One region of the Endozoicomonas sp. ALD040 genome, then DNA from elsewhere that is predicted to be linked to it. Evidence: predicted binding sites of a transcription regulator. Region 1 holds the regulator's gene; the other holds the start of a gene.
The links. Region 1 encodes sigma-54, which starts transcription at its own class of promoters, with help from an activator protein. Its sites were predicted from a motif close to TGGCACNNNNNTTGCTNT; they were not measured.
Positions count from the first base shown of each region.

Region 1 (5,772 bases):
ACCTTAGTGGCCAGAGTTTAACTCACGAACCTATGCATGGCCGGGCCAGAGCTGGCGTAGGTTATCTGCCACAGGAAGTTTCTATTTTCAGGAAATTGACGGTCACCGATAACCTGCTCTCGATATTGGAAACCCGTTCCGACCTTTCCCGGAAAGATCGCATCGCAAAAATGGAGTCATTGCTGGAAGAGTTTAATATCAATCATATCAGGGACAATCCGGGTATGAGCCTTTCCGGTGGTGAAAAGCGCAGGGTAGAAATTGCCCGAGCTCTTTGCACTGACCCAAAATTTATTCTGCTCGATGAACCCTTTGCCGGTGTTGACCCCATTTCTGTTGGTGACATCAAGGCCATTATCACGCACCTGAAAGCCCGGGACATCGGAGTCCTGATTACCGACCACAATGTCCGGGAGACACTGGATATCTGCGAGAAGGCCTACATTGTCAGCGAAGGCACTATTATTGCCGAGGGTGATAGTCAGACTGTCCTGGCTAATCAAAAGGTTCGTGACGTTTATCTCGGGCATCAGTTCAGTCTCTGATCATCTCTTGACTGGTCTCGCGAAAGAAGCGGGCAAAGATGTTGAGCTGATTTATTTTCATACTCTTGTTCTGAATGTTGCATGGCTGACTTGATGAATCACTTTCCCGAAGCTTCAGATGTGATTATAATCCCAGTGACATGGAGAGTAGCCCAATCAAAATAATGAGCAGACACTGAGATATAACTGTCAGGCGCTGATGGCATCAAATCTGGCACCCTCAGTGCAGACACCGAAGTAAAGGTATACAGTTGCCTATGAAGCCATCCTTACAGCTAAAAATGGGCCAGCAGCTGACCATGACACCTCAGCTGCAGCAGGCCATAAGGCTTCTGCAACTTTCCACTCTGGACCTTCAGCAGGAAATCCAGGAAGTTCTTGAATCCAATCCGATGCTGGAGTCTGAAGAGTCCGTTGAAGAACCACCTGCATCTGGTGATGAAGGGGAACAGCCTGTTGACTTCAATGAAAAAGCAGAACAGCCCCCGGAACCAGAAGAGCCCCAGTGGGCTGACAGCATACCCAATGACCTGCCCGTTGACTCCGGATGGGATGATGTCTATTCCAGCCTGCCCGCTGCAACCGATGAAGAACATGATCCTTTTGCCCGCTCCCGGGCCAATGAGTCCCTCCAGGACTATCTGGAATGGCAGTTAAACCTGACTCCCATGACTGACAGAGACAGGCTGATGGGCCTGGCTGTGATCGAAGCCATCAATAATGACGGGTACCTCACTCACTCCCTGGAAGAAATTTATCTCTCGCTACAGGAACAGGTAGAGGAACTGGCGTTTGAAGAACTTCAGGTCATGCAACGACGGATTCTTCACTTTGATCCGGTGGGTTGTGCCAGCGCCAACCTGAAAGAATGTCTCGAAGTTCAACTCAATCAACTGCCACAAGAAACCCACTTCCTGAAAGAAGCACGTCTGCTGATCCAGAATCATCTACAGGCTCTGGGTAGTCGTGACTATGCCCAAATCATGCGGCGTACCCGTCTCAAAGAACATCAACTGAGGGAAGCCCTTAGCCTTGTTCAAAGCCTCAACCCGAGGCCCGGATCAGAAATCGGCCAGGCGGACACGGAATACGTCACCCCCGATATTTCGGTCACCAAAGTCAGGGACCGCTGGGCGGTTGAACTGAACTCAGAATCCCTGCCCAGACTTCGCATCAACAACAATTACGCCTCAATGGTGCAACGTGCCAACAACAGTCGTGACAATGTCTTTATGAAGAATCAGCTGCAGGAAGCCCGCTGGTTTCTGAAAAACCTGCAAAGTCGTAACGAAACCTTACTGAAAGTAGCGGGCAAGATTGTTGAATTTCAGAAAGATTTTCTGGAGCAGGGTGAGCAGGCCATGAAGCCCCTGGTGTTGGCAGACATTGCTCAGGCAGTGGATATGCACGAGTCCACTATTTCCAGGGTCACTACACAGAAATACATGCACACTCCAAGAGGCGTGTTTGAGCTGAAATACTTTTTCTCCAGCCATGTCAGCACAGCCACTGGTGGAGAGTGCTCATCAACAGCCATCAGAGCCTTGATTAAAAAACTGGTATCCGATGAAAACCCTAAAAAACCACTGAGTGATAACAAAATCGCCGGCTTGCTGGGGGACCAGGGGATCAAAGTGGCCAGGAGAACCATCGCCAAATATCGTGAATCAATGAATATACCGCCATCGAATGAACGCAAGCAGCTTATCTGAGCCTTCAGCGATTGAGGTAACAAGCCCTTATACCACAAATCGCCCCATAGATTTTTTGTCTCAGAACAGCGCTAACTGTCATTGACAGTGATAGACTTTCAATCAGGGTTGCCCGTACAATCCCGGGGGCAGTCCAATGTCGAGAATCGGGATCAGCAGGAGAGCGTTACATGCAAGTCAACATCAGTGGACATCATGTAGAGGTGACTGAGGCTCTGAAAGATTATGTCACCAAGAAACTCGACCGCCTTGCCGCCCACTTTGATCAGATTACAAACGTTCAGGTCACTCTGAGTGTTGAGAAACTGAAGCACAAAGTGGAAGCGACTCTACATGTTCGTAGGGCGGATATTAATGCAACCGCTGAGGCTGAAGATATGTACGCTGCCATTGATGACATGTCGGACAAACTGGATCGACAACTGGTAAAACACAAAGAGAAAACGCTTGACCGGCTACAGGGTGCCAACGGCCGCCTGTAAGCATCGATCGTTGTATGATTATTGAAAACATTCTAACCCCCGGGCGCACCCTCTGCGATGTGCAGGGGGCCAGCAAAAAGAAAATCCTGGAAATTGTTGCGGAAATCATCAATGAGCATGTTCCCGCTATCAAAACCAAGGATCTGTTTAACAAGCTGATTAACAGAGAGCGACTCGGTACCACCGGTTTGGGCAAAGGCATAGCCCTGCCTCACTGTCGCTCCAGTGCTTGTCAGCATCCTACCGGACTTCTGATCAAACTGTCTGAACCCATAGATTTTGACTCTGTGGACAAGCAGCCGGTCGATCTGGTGTTCGCACTTATTGTTCCGGAAGAAAATACTCAGGAACATCTCAATATATTGCAGGCTGTCGCTGAGCGCTTTCAATCAGAAGTATTGTTAAGTCAGATGCGAGCGGCAGAAAATTCCGAGGCACTTTACAGCATCATCTGTTCCCCCATTTAACGACTGTAGATAAAAAATATTTTGCTTGCTGATCTGATAACAGAAGCAGGCAAAATGTTTCTTGCTCAGAAATCCTTTCTTCTTCACTTTTGTCACTACAAAGCCTATTTATCCTTCAAAACTGCATGGAATAGAAATATCCGGACTATGCTAGAAATAAAAGAAAGCGACTGGTTCTAATCTCATTAGGTTTTGATAGACTTGCCTCACTCGGAACCAGGTGAGAGACCTGTTTACACAGTCAAACAATCGGGAAGGACACACCATGAAGCTGGTCATCATCAGTGGACGTTCAGGCTCCGGCAAAAGCTCCGCCCTTCACGCCCTTGAAGATGAGGGTTTTTACTGTGTAGACAACCTTCCTGCCAGCATGCTGAATGATCTGCCAACCAATCTTAAAAGCAACCTGGTCGAACCGCACCGTATGGCTGTCAGCCTCGATGTTCGTAATGTGCCCGGCTCTCTGGAACGCTTCCCGACATTGTTGGAAAAGTTGAAAAAACAGGGGGTTGAGTGTCAAGTAATCTTTCTCGACGCAGACAGCAACACCCTGATGAAGCGCTATAGTTCGACACGCCGTCGCCATCCTCTGAGCAATGACAAGGTTTCCCTGACAGAAGCCATTAATCTGGAAAAGAAACTGCTGGCCCCACTGGCTGAAGAAGCTGATATTAGGCTGGACACTTCGCCACTGTCTGTCCATGAAATCAGAGAACAGATAAGACAACGACTCTGCGGCTCCACCAGCAAAAGTATGACCCTGATGATCCAGTCCTTTGGCTTCAAGCACGGTATGCCAGTTGATGCCGACTACGTCTTTGATGTTCGCTGTCTGCCTAATCCTTTCTGGGTTGAAGCCTTAAGATCCTTCACTGGTCAGGATCAGCCAGTTAAAGATTTTCTGGCATCAGAACCCATGGTGAATGAGATGTTTGAAGATCTCAGCACATTCGTGGAAAAATGGTTACCAAGGTTCGAATCCGGACAGCGCAGTTATATGACGATTGCGATCGGATGTACCGGGGGGCAGCACCGTTCCGTATTTATTAGTGAAAAACTGGGCGAGTGGCTCAAAGAACGTTTTGACTGTGTTCAGGTCAGACATCGGGAGCTTTCCAAATAATGATCCAGAAGCAGATCACCATTATTAATAAACTTGGTTTACATGCTCGGGCAGCATCCAAATTTGTTTCTACAACGACGGCTTTTGCCAGCCAGGTGAAGGTGAGCTTTAACGGCCGTGAAGTGGATGGGAAAAGTATCATGGCCGTCATGATGCTGGCTGCTGGAAAAGGCTCTGTCCTTGATTTGACATTTGAAGGCCATGATGAAGAAGAGGCCTGTTCGGCTCTGTGCAATCTGATCAATGATTTTTTTGAAGAGGGTGAGTAGTCACCCTTTTCATCATTAAATCCCTGTTTATACTGGTCTCTCGAAAAGCTTTGCCAGAGATTGAAAGCCCGGCAAAGCTAACAAAGAATGACATGTGAAATGACTGAGTCTGACTATCAGACTTGATGGTTAAAAGAACAGAAGTTCGATACTCAGACACTTCTACCAAAAAAACCGGATACGCATCTATGGTTCAACAGCTACAACTGAGTATCGGAGACAAGGCATTTCAGGAGCTCAACGAAGCCCTTGAGCACGGTGTTTCTCCTGAACTCAGGCGTATGCTGAATGGTCTTCCGGCTCCGGATGCGGCACACCTGCTTGAATCTTCCCCTCCCAAACTTCGCAGCCTTCTCTGGCGCCTGATCGATCGAGAGATGGAAGGCGACGTATTGCAGGAGCTGAGCGACGAAGTCCGGCAGTTTTTCCTGGACAGGATGAATGTGGCAGAACTCAAAGTCATTACCGAAGGTCAGGACGTTGATGACATAGCTGACTTGCTACAGCAGCTACCCGACGCCATCACCCGAAAAGTGCTGGATTCTATGGACAGCCAGGACCGGCAACGGGTAGAAGCCGTTCTCTCTTATCCGGAAGACACAGCCGGTGGACTGATGAATACTGATGTCATCACCATCCGACCCAGCAGTACGCTTGATGTTGTGCTTCGTTACCTCAGGCGTCACAAGGATATTCCGGAGATGACAGACAGTCTGTTTGTCGTCAACCGCAGAGACGAATACATTGGGGCATTGCCTTTATCCGTTCTCCTGACCACATCCCCTTCAGCCACAGTTTTTGAAGTAATGCAGACCGATCTGAAACCTATCGCTGCCGATATGGAAGACAGCCAGGTTGCGCAATTGTTTGAACGGCAGGATCTGGTATCAGCACCAGTAGTTTCGGAGCATGGTCAGCTTCTAGGCCGCATTACGATTGACGACGTGGTAGATGTTATCCGGGAAGAAGCCGAACACTCCATGATGAGCATGGCAGGCCTGGATGACGATGAAGACACCTTTGCTCCCGCACTGAAGACAGCCCGTCGGCGTGCAGTCTGGCTGGGTATCAACCTGATAACAGCCTTTATTGCCGCTTCTGTCATAGGTATGTTTCAGGCTACCATCGACAAGGTCGTTGCCCTGGCTGTCCTAATGCCCATTGTTGCAGGAAT
Region 1 covers NZ_CP184829.1:664,274-670,045, forward strand. Annotated here, with positions in the region: gene lptB (LPS export ABC transporter ATP-binding protein) at 1-545, shown strand, start outside; gene ACOJUN_RS02340 (RNA polymerase factor sigma-54) at 803-2,257, shown strand; gene hpf (ribosome hibernation-promoting factor, HPF/YfiA family) at 2,428-2,739, shown strand; gene ACOJUN_RS02350 (PTS sugar transporter subunit IIA) at 2,754-3,206, shown strand; gene rapZ (RNase adapter RapZ) at 3,472-4,329, shown strand; gene ACOJUN_RS02360 (HPr family phosphocarrier protein) at 4,329-4,598, shown strand; gene mgtE (magnesium transporter) at 4,787-5,772, shown strand, end outside.

Region 2 (5,772 bases), 910 kb from region 1:
AAACAGTGCACCCAGTGCAAACAGCCAGGCATCGGGCATCGCTCCGGTAAACCAGGTTTTGGCATAATTAACGAGCAGTGCGCCTATGATTGCACCATAGAGTGTTCCTCTGCCACCAACGGCCACCCAGATCACCAGTTCAATAGAGTTGACGGGGGAGAACTCACCCGGATTAATAATGCCTACCTGTGGCACATAAAGTGCGCCTGCAATGCCGGCCAACACAGCAGAAACCACAAAAGCAACCAGCTTGTAATGTTCAACCCGATAACCCATAAAGCGGGTTCTGCTTTCGGCATCTCTGACAGCCATCAGAACTCTTCCGTAACGGGAATTCACCAGCCATCGACAAATCAGGTAGCCCAGTCCCAGGGCCAGCGCTGAAAACATCAACAGAGCGACACGGGTTGTATCACTTTGCAGGCTGAAGCCCAGAATATCTTTAAAGTCGGTCAGGCCATTGTTGCCACCAAAACCGAAATCATTCTGGAAGAACATCAGCATCAGGGCATAAGTCAGTGCCTGAGTAATGATGGACAGATAGACGCCGGTGACCCTGGAACGGAATGCCAGCCAGCCAAACAGGAAAGCGAGAATGCCGGGAACCACAGCCACCATCACAATAGTAAACAAGAAAGAATCAAAACCCTGCCAGTACCAGGGCAGTTCCTGCCAGCTTAAAAACACCATGAAGTCCGGCAGCTCAGGATTGCCATAGACACCACGGTCACCAATCTGACGCATCAGGTACATCCCCATGGCATAGCCACCGAGGGCAAAAAAGGCACCATGGCCGAGACTGAGGATGCCGCAATAACCCCAGACCAGATCGAGAGCCAGGGCCAGAAGGCCGAGACAGAGATATTTTCCAAGCAGCGTGACGGTATAACTGCTGACATGCAGGGCAGAGCCTTCAGGTGCCAGAAGGTTGAGTCCACAGACCATGATGCTAATGACAAAAACCGCGATCAAAAGCCATTTGCCTGCTGGATCGTCGAGAAGAAAACGACTAAGAGGACCTTTTCCATGCATCTTTTGCCTATGGCTGTTTTTTGGCTCATGGCTCTTTGACGACAATGTTACAGAACTCACGGATCAATCCTCCACCGCACGACCCTTGAGGGCGAACAGGCCTTTGGGTCTTTTCTGAATAAACAGAATAATGAAAATCAGTACCAGGATTTTGGCAACGACTGCACCTGCCCAGGGTTCCAGCAACTTATTGACGACACCCAGGCTCATGGCTGCCACCAGTGTGCCCCAGAGATTTCCAACACCACCAAAGACCACCACCATGAAAGAGTCGATGATGTAGTTCTGGCCGAGATTTGGACCCACATTGGTTAACTGGGACAGGGCAACACCAGCAACGCCGGCAATACCGGAACCAAGGCCAAAGGTCAGTGCGTCAATACGGTGGGTGGGAATACCCATAGAGTTGGCCATGGCGCGATTCTGGGTAACTGCCCGCACATTCAAACCAAATCGGGTGTAGCGCAGGATAAACAACAGAGTCAGAAAGACGGCCAGACTGAAGCCAATGATGTAGACCCGGTTCCAGGTCAGAGATAAAGCTTCATTGATCACCCAGGAGCCGCTTAACCATTCCGGTGTTGAGACTGCCTGGTTCAGGGGAGAGAAGACGGTTCTTACGGCCTGTTGCAGTATCAGACTGATACCAAAAGTGGCTAGAAGCGTTTCCAGTGGGCGACCATAAAGGTGACGTATGACCAGTCGCTCAATCAAAATACCGACGGTACCAGCAACAACAAAGGCGGCAGGAATGGCAATAAACAGAGATTGTTCCAAGAATGATGGAAAAGCTGATTGAATGACAAAAGTCGTATAAGCGCCAAGCATCATCATTTCGCCATGGGCCATGTTGATAACCCCCATAACACCAAAAGTGATCGCCAGACCAATGGCAGCCAGAAGTAATACCGAACCCAGACTCAAGCCAAAGAAAACACTTTCTATTGCGGAGTAGTATTCCTGTCTTCGATCCATGTCGGCCAGTGCGGTGTCTATGCCCAGAAGAATTTCTTTGTTCTTAGTCTCTGTTTTCGCTGATTCCAATACTGAACGAACGAAAGGGTCATCAGACTCAGACAGAATTTCAAGGCTTTGGAGCTTGAGTTCATCACTACCCTGTTGGATCTGATATAAGGCAACCGCTGTTGTCAGAGCTGAATGAACATCCTCATCGGACTCCTTCTCCAGCATGGTTTTGAGAATGGCCAATGTGTCAGCCTGAAGGTTTCTGGATGTTTCCTTAACTGCCTGAAGGCGCTTTTCCGGGTCTTCAGACTTGAGGTCCCAGAGAGCCAGAGCGGTTCTGATGGATTTTCGCAGCCGGTTATTGATTCTGATTTTTTTCAAGCTGCGCTTTTTGACTTCACCCAGGGCTTCATCGGTAATCGGGTCAGCAATGAGATACAGTCGACCTGACTTATTGCCCGTGACCAGACGACCCGTGCTCTTTTCAATAAACAGTTGGCCAGATAACCAGAGGGTTAACAGTTTCTGGCTTTTATCATCACCTTTGGCAGAGAGATGGGTTACGGTGGTCTCCAGTTTGTCCCATGACTTCTCACTCAATTGTCTGGCCAGCTCTTCATTGCTTGTGGTGTTGCTATTGGCCAGAGCATGTGAGGATGAGACAAAGACAAAAAGAAGACAGAGGCATACTAAAGGCAATACTTGCCAGAGTCTCCAGGTCATAAAATTTCCAGTGAATAACTATGTGTTGGCCTGTCTTGTATTGGACAGGCGTTTGGTGATGGCATGAAAAAACTAACTTCTCATGCCATGTGATACCAATCGAACTTTCTAACTCCCTATTGCGCTGAAGATTTGGGCTTTAATCCTGCGTTGGCGATCGTCGCCTTGTCTTAAGGCTCAAATCTCCATGCTCATTACGGGAGTTAGAGAGCACGATTGCTATGACTTCAACAAAAGACGACTAATCAGTAGTTCTGACCAGAGCAGACACCTGATTCCAGGTTGTAGTTGCCGCACTTGATCGGGGCTGACCAGTCAGCAACAATTTTCGAGCTTTCGGGCAGATATTGAGTCCAGGCATCACCAATGACGCCCCCTTTGGTTTCCCAGACAATTTCAAACTGGCCATCGTCCTGAATTTCGCCAATCAATACCGGTTTGGTCAGGTGATGGTTGGTGTTCATCACAGCAATACCACCCGTCAGGTTGGGAACAGTGATGCCATACATGGCCGAACGGACGGCATCAACGCTGGTGGTTCCTGCTTTTTCAACGGCTTTTGTCCACATGTTGAAGCCAATATAAGTGGCTTCCATTGGATCATTGGCAACACGCTCTTCATTCTTGGTAAAGGTCTGCCAGGTTTCGATGAACTCATCGTTGATATCACTCTCGGCGCTCATAAAGTAGTTCCAGGCTGCCAGGTGGCCTACCAGAGGTGCAGTATCTATACCTGACAGCTCTTCTTCACCAACAGAGAAGGCAATCACCGGAATCTGTTCAGCCGCAATGCCCTGATTAGCCAGTTCTTTATAGAAAGGTACGTTGGCGTCGCCATTAATGGTGGAAATAACCGCCGTTTTTTTACCAGCTTTACCAAACTTCTTGATATCAGAAACAATGGTCTGCCAGTCAGAGTGACCAAAAGGCGTGTAATTGATCATGATGTCCGACTCTTTGATACCCTTGCTCTTCAGGTAGGATTCCAGAATCTTGTTGGTGGTTCTCGGGTAGACGTAATCAGTACCGGCCAGAACAAAACGTTTGACGCTGCCGCCCTCTGAACTCATTAGATAATCAACCGCAGGAATAGCCTGCTGGTTAGGCGCTGCGCCGGTGTAGAAAACGTTTTTGGATGACTCTTGTCCCTCATACTGAACCGGGTAGAACATCAGGCCGTTTAACTCTTCAACCACTGGCAGAACTGATTTTCTGGATACGGAAGTCCAGCCGCCAAAAATGACATCGACTTTTTCTTTTGCCAGCAGCTCACGCGCTTTTTCTGCAAACAGAGGCCAGTCAGAGGCAGGATCAACAACAACCGCTTCGAGTTTCTTACCCAGTAGTCCACCTTTCTTATTCTGCTCGTCCACCATCATTAAAACAGTGTCTTTTAATGTGGTTTCACTGATCGCCATGGTGCCTGACAGAGAATGTAAAACACCTACCTTGATGGTCTCTGCAGCCTGGGATATGACCGAAAAAGAGAGGGCGGCGGTTGCTGCAGAAGCTACAACCAGGCCCTTCGAGAGTTTTTTGAGGGAGCTCTTCATAGTTTTTATTAATCCTGTTTTTTATCCTTATGTGCGACAGTGTGACAGCAATGTGCATGCCAATATATTAAGTAACTGTCGTTCATTAGGAAAAGCTCTCACTTCTAACAGTTGAGTTAGAGTTAATTTCTTAATATCGTCTTGACAGTAGATGCCTTATTTCAGAACATCCTCGATCACCAATATGGTGCCTATGTATTTTTTTGGTGCCATTTAAGCTGACTTTATGGTCAAGAATGTCAGCAGTCGTATAAAAATAAAATGGAACATCTTTTGCAGGCCAGAGATGACCTTTAACAGTAAGGGCAGAAGTATGGGGCTGGCATTCAATCGACACTCTATCCCGCGATCCAACCCGGATACTGATTCCAATCAGGGTGACGTTGCGTCCGGAGACAGCGGCTGGCGTGCCGGAATTGCTGTGGAGCTGAAATACATGGACGGCCATACCCGCATGGGCCGCACGCGCCATTATGGTCCCCTGCGGATTCAACGTCCGTTCTGGCCAGAAGGTAAAGACCTGGCGCATCTCTATATTCTTCACCCGCCAGGAGGGTTGGTGGCCGGTGATGAGCTGATTCAGAGTTTTGAAGCCCACTCTGGTGCATCCGGACTGGTGACTACTCCTGCTGCAGGGAAAGTCTACTTTAATGGTAATGGCCATCTTCAGAAACAGCTGACGTCCATGGTCGTTCAAGACAATGCCTGTCTTGAATGGTTGCCTCAGGAAACTATTATTTTCAATGGTGCAGAAGCGGAACTGAATACATCCATTGAGTTGGACGGCAATGGCTGCTACGCAGGCTGGGATATCGTTTGTCTTGGTCGTAAAGCCAGTGGCGAAGCCTTTGAGCAGGGCAGGGTGATCCAGAATCTTCACCTCACTCGTAACGATCAGCCACTTTATCGAGAAAGGCTGGAGCTGGCAGCGGGCTCACCTCTTGCTCAGTCCTTTCTTGGTCTTAATGGCCAGCATGTATTCGGTACACTGCTCATGACCTTTGAACAAGACCCCGGTTGTGATCATCTGCATGAAAGGCTGGAAGCCTGCGGAGGCTCTAAATGTACAGCCATTACCTGGCGAAACGGGGTTTTTATTGCTCGCTATCTGGGCAGCTCACCTGAACAGGCCAGAACACTGTTTACCTGGCTTTGGAATGAGCTCCGTGGCCAATTGAATGGCCGGAAAGGTTGTAAGCCCAGAATCTGGAATACCTGATTGTTGATGCCTATAACCTACCAATAGCGCATTAAAAGACCACAAGGATAAATTGGAGGGCTCTCATGGAGCTGACCCCCAGAGAAAAAGACAAATTGCTGTTATACACAGCGGCACTGGTTGCAGAACGTCGCCTTGGCAGGGGAGTAAAGCTGAATTACCCGGAGTCCATTGCGCTGATTTCGATGCACATAATGGAGGGCGCCAGAGACGGCAAGACAGTCGCTCAGCTGATGAATGAAGGGCGTGAAATCCTGACTCGTGACCATGTCATGGAAG
Region 2 covers NZ_CP184829.1:1,577,641-1,583,412, reverse strand. Annotated here, with positions in the region: gene urtC (urea ABC transporter permease subunit UrtC) at 1-1,032, opposite strand, end outside; gene urtB (urea ABC transporter permease subunit UrtB) at 1,096-2,721, opposite strand; gene urtA (urea ABC transporter substrate-binding protein) at 2,967-4,274, opposite strand; gene ACOJUN_RS04925 (urease accessory protein UreD) at 4,561-5,493, shown strand; gene ACOJUN_RS04920 (urease subunit gamma) at 5,559-5,772, shown strand, end outside.
Region 2: urtA (urea ABC transporter substrate-binding protein) is a predicted target of sigma-54. The motif match lies at 4,319-4,336, and genes of this name have one in related genera.